DNA from 2 places in the Halobacillus sp. Cin3 genome. Region 1 is predicted to be linked to the other one. Evidence: riboswitches for the same ligand, from Rfam matches in the RefSeq annotation. Region 1 holds a riboswitch; the other holds the start of a gene.
The links. A riboswitch is a leader RNA that binds a small molecule or an ion and turns the genes downstream of it on or off. The one in region 1 is predicted to bind cyclic di-GMP.
Positions count from the first base shown of each region.

Region 1 (2,455 bases):
AATCCTGCGTCCTGCACAGCTCTCACGTCTTCCTCATTTTGAGCGAACAGAGGCGTTTCTTTGGCTAGAACAGCCTTCGCTTCGTCATCAAAATGATCAGGATGAAGGTGGGTGATGAAGACAGCGTCCACATCGGTCAGACTTTCGGCATCAACAGGCAGGGGGGCGGTCGGGTTCCTTAAATCCTGATGCGGCGAATTTGGAAAAGCCGGCATCGCTCCCTGTGTGGAAAGGAATGGATCGATTAAGAAGGTTTTTCCTCCATAGTTCAATTGTAATGTTGCATTTCGAATCAGCTTGATTTTCATAAAGCCTTCCTCCTTTTATCTCTGTTGACAATAGCGTACTATGAAGGGAAATAGGAGTACACCGCATTAATCAAGTGTTTGGCTGAAAAGAGTTGAAATATGAAAGGAAGGCAGAAGTCATGGACAAAACCGATGAGAAAATTATAGAAGAGCTGAAAAAAGATGGCCGGATGACGATGAAGGAGCTGGGAGCTCATGTCCATCTCACAGGACAGGCAGCAGCGGCAAGAGTCTTGAAGTTAGAAGACGAAGGGCTGATTGAATCCTATACAGTCCGCGTGAATGAAAAGAAGATGGGCTATCCTGTCCACTGTTTTTTGAATATCTACACAGACAGCCTGAATCATCAACCCTATTTTACATTTCTCGAGAACCATCCATCATTCGTCAGGAATAATTATAAAATCAGCGGGGAGGGGTGCTATTTACTGGAATGCCGTTTTCCTTCCAATGAGGTGCTGGATGAATGGCTGGTAGAGCTTAATCAACGGGTGAGCTATAAATTATCCATTGTCATCCGTAGCTAGAGGAGCATTCAATGGAGAACCCCCTGTCTTTCAACTCTTTACAGATAAGGTAAAGAAAGTCTTGATCCAGACCCATCTCGGCAGCCTGACGGTAGGTCAGTAGGAGAAGGGGATCCGACAAGGTTTTGATTGACGAAGCTTTCAGGTGAACGATTTGTTTTTTGTTATCGTCACTGTTTTCCATAGGACGCGGGGGTGTTTTACTCATGGTTATGCCTCCTGAGCGGAGCCGGTTGCACTACTCACTCCCTGTGATTCAAGTGCCCACATTAAAAATCACAGTTCATCGTGTCTCGTTTATTTTATTTTGATACGTATACCCTTCCATTCACAAAAGGAAACGACCTGAACATCAGGGGGCTGTTTCTTATAATCGTCGTTGTTTATACTCTATTATTACCACAAAATGACTGATTTTGTAATAGGAAGAAAGACCGTGATGCACAGATGTGTATACGTTTTGTACATCTTCTTTTACAAAGGAATGACAATTTTCATAGACAAATCTGTTGGAAGATGTCGATAATAGAACAAATGGGTGCAAGAAGAGAAAGAGGGATGAGGTTGTTTGTGATCATTCAGGAATTTTTTATAAATATCTGCATCGTAATTGCCCTCGTTTTTATGTATCTGCAGGTTCGGTGGACGAAACTGCTGCCTGCGGTTTCTAAACAGAACAGTCAGTGGATCGACGGGGTTGCAGGCGGATTGCTTGGCATTTTGCTGATGTATTTTTCTATACAGGTGACAGAACAGACGATTATTGATCTGCGCCATCTCCCCGTCATGCTTCTGCTCTTATACATAGGGATCCGCCCGGCTTTGTTGAGTGCTGTCATCATTGCTTCCGGACGGCTGTTGTATGGGGTCAATCTTTCTTCGATGGCCGCTGTCATCTTAATGATTTTCTTGTTTATCGGTTATATGTGGCTGTACCAGAAGGTTCATCACAGGGAGAGTCCGCTCAAATCCTCCTTTCAAATGCTGCTCTGGTCGAACATCGTCTTTTCGATTGTCATTTCCTTGGTAATCAGGGACTGGGGCACACTGCAGTTTCTCATTCCCATCTACTGGCTGATTTCATTTATCGGTGGGATGCTGGCTTCCTACCTCGTCCATTACCTGCGGAGGTCTCATTATCTTTTTAAAACGTATGAAGAGCAGTCATCCGTCGATTATTTGACTGGGTTATATAATGTGAGGGAGTTTGACCGCCTCTGGAACCATAGTGTGAGAAACGCCGTGGAAAAAGAGGAAGCGTTGACTCTGCTTGCCATCGACATTGATTTCTTTAAGCGCGTGAACGACACATATGGGCATGCGGCCGGTGATGAAGTACTGCGGCAGCTGGGGAGTACCTTGAATGAGGTAACCCGATCCTTTGATATCGTATCTAGAAACGGTGGAGAAGAGTTCACTGTTATCCTTCTGGACTGCAGCAATGAAGCCGGCAGGGCGAAAGCAGAAAGCATTCGGCGGACGGTGGAACACCAAGAGTTTCTCCTCCCTGATGGAGAAAAGATTTTCATTACGGTCTCTATTGGGGTGAGTACATATCCTGACCATGTGTCAACAGCGAAGGGATTATTGGAAAAAGCGGACGAGTCGTTATATGAGGCG
Region 1 is NZ_CAMZMV010000001.1:55,215-57,669, forward strand. It holds gene QMA39_RS00260 (MBL fold metallo-hydrolase) at 1-308, opposite strand, end outside; gene QMA39_RS00265 (Lrp/AsnC family transcriptional regulator) at 428-835, shown strand; gene sda (sporulation histidine kinase inhibitor Sda) at 822-1,043, opposite strand; cyclic di-GMP riboswitch class II at 1,054-1,137, opposite strand; gene QMA39_RS00275 (diguanylate cyclase) at 1,406-2,455, shown strand, end outside.

Region 2 (2,455 bases), on a different contig from region 1:
ATCCAGTCGAGCACGAGAGAGAGGATTTGAACTTCATATTTCGTCAGTTTGGCAAAATCGAGCTGATCAATGACAAGAACTTCCCGTACGTCCTGATTGTAGACGATCGGTCCGATCAGCACCGGAGCATCGGCTTCATCATCAACTGTCTTTAAACAAATCGTTTTGTTTTTCAGTCCGCGTGAGAAAATCGAGGCCGCATCATCGATGAAAATCGTTTGCGGAAGTCGTTCGGTATTTCCTTTTCGAACGCGGAGGCGCAGCGATTTCTTAGAAGAGTCGACATGATATACAGCTAAGTCTTCCGCTTCAAACAGGTCTCCGATGATTGTAACCGCTTCGTTTCGGACAAGTTCTGGAGAAGGCTGATCAAGCGTCTTTCCGACTTCATAAATCCGGGAAAGGGTGTACTCGGAATCAAGGACCTTTGCCTGCATGACCCGTTGAGACCGTTCCAGAGCGGTTAAAGATGTTTTCAGTTCCTCATTTTCATCTTTCGTTTCCTTCAGCACATACTGCTGACTTTCATACCTTTCCCGGAAGGACGTGCTGTACAGCCCTGTAATGACGCCGGCCAGCAGCAGGAAGAGGAGCGATAAATAATTGGCGGGATCATAGAATAAGAGAAATAAGTCCCCATCCCGCTGATAAATGTCATACACATGATAGATTAATGCAGCAAAAAAGCTCAAAAGAGCAAAATTCAGACCGTATCTGAGGGAAAACAAAAGGACAGCAAAGAACACAGGGTTCAGCGTCCATTCCAGCATGTCCCATTCCAACGACTGATCAAGGAACCCCAATACTGAAAATACGAGAATCAGTTCAATAAACTTCCTGATAAAACTGGATTGTTGGTAGAACATCCAATCACCTCCATATGGATTTAAAGTGCTTTAACATGTTAAACGTGTGGTATAATGTGGATAAAATTGAATAGAGAAAGGCAGACTTATCGAAAGGTAAGGGCGCAAAGACATGGGTCTCAGGTCCCTCCAGGAGCCGATAGCCAGTCTGCAATGCCACAGCCGCTCTCTGGAAAATCAGGAGGCGTATCATGGGTGTTTTCACAAAGATGAAATGGGGTTTTCTTGCTGTTTTAGCCGCTGGTCTTGTACTTTCCCCTCTATCTACTTCTGCACAATCTTCTCATCCACTTTCCAATGTGCAGTCCTATAAAATTTATTATGATTCTCCGACCGAAGCGATCTTGAATAAGATGCAGGCGTATGATGCTGTCATGATTGAACCGGTGTTCTATACTAAAAGCCAGATTGAAACGATTCAGCAGTCCGGGACACTGGTGTATGGGTACATCAACACGATGGAAGCCGATAACTGGAATACTGCGCTGATCAGTCAGCTGGAGGAGTCCGACTTTTTCCACCGTGATGGGGAGCGTGTCTATTATCCGGAATGGGATTCTTACCTGACCGATATCACCTCTGAGCATTACCAGCAGGTGCTTCTTGCTGAGATTGAGAAACAGGTGGCTGATAAAGGCTTGGACGGTGTCTTTTTAGATACTGTCGGGAATATCGATAACGAACACTGCGGATCTGATGTGCTGGATGAGCAGCGCGCTGGTATGGCCGTCTTTCTGCAGGAGATCCGGCTCCAACACCCTTCTTTGTCCCTTATTCAAAACTGGGGGTTCGGCACGTTGTCGACAACGACGTATCCTTATGTAGACGGCATTATGTGGGAGAATTACAATCACTCCTCGGTAGCGAAAGACCAATGGGCCCTGGACCGGATGCAGGATTTGAAGCAGCTTCGCCGGGAAACAGGTCTGGAAATATTAACCGTCTCCTTCTCTCAGAAGTCCAAAAGTCAGGCGCTGGCAGAAAGTCACGGGTTCATCCATTATCATGAATCCAGCCATTATAATGCTTGGTAATAATTATACAAAAATTTTCTTGAAAAATGGGCTGAATGGCGTAAAAATGTCGAAAAACGAACAGAACAAGGACTTTTAGAAGGGAGCCTAAAGATGGGCTCCTTTCCTTTTACAGTAGACATATCCTTAAATTTCCTGTACATTCCAAGTAAGATAATGATAGAGGAGGAGAGGCAATGATCTTAGTTACAGGCGGGGCCGGATACATAGGAAGCCATATCTGTCTTGAATTATTGGAGCGGAACCATGAGGTTGTCGTCATTGATAACTTATACAACAGCCACCCGGAATCACTGCTCCGTGTACAGGAGCTTACAGGGAAGACGCTGACGTTCGTTGAAGGGGATCTGCTGGATCAGGACCTGATACGAAAGGTCTTTGAGGACTACGGCATTACAGCGGTCATTCATCTGGCAGGACTGAAGGCGGTCGGTGAATCCGTCTCTATGCCACTCACGTACTACCATAACAACATTACCGGGACACTGATGCTGTGTGAAGTGATGAAGGAATTCGGCGTCAAACAGCTGATCTTTTCTTCCTCGGCGACTGTTT
Region 2 is NZ_CAMZMV010000004.1:283,977-286,431, forward strand. It holds gene QMA39_RS14535 (hypothetical protein) at 1-866, opposite strand, end outside; cyclic di-GMP riboswitch class I at 936-1,022, shown strand; gene QMA39_RS14540 (endo alpha-1,4 polygalactosaminidase) at 1,058-1,900, shown strand; gene galE (UDP-glucose 4-epimerase GalE) at 2,077-2,455, shown strand, end outside.
Region 2: another riboswitch for cyclic di-GMP. It lies ahead of QMA39_RS14540 (endo alpha-1,4 polygalactosaminidase); the one in region 1 lies ahead of sda (sporulation histidine kinase inhibitor Sda).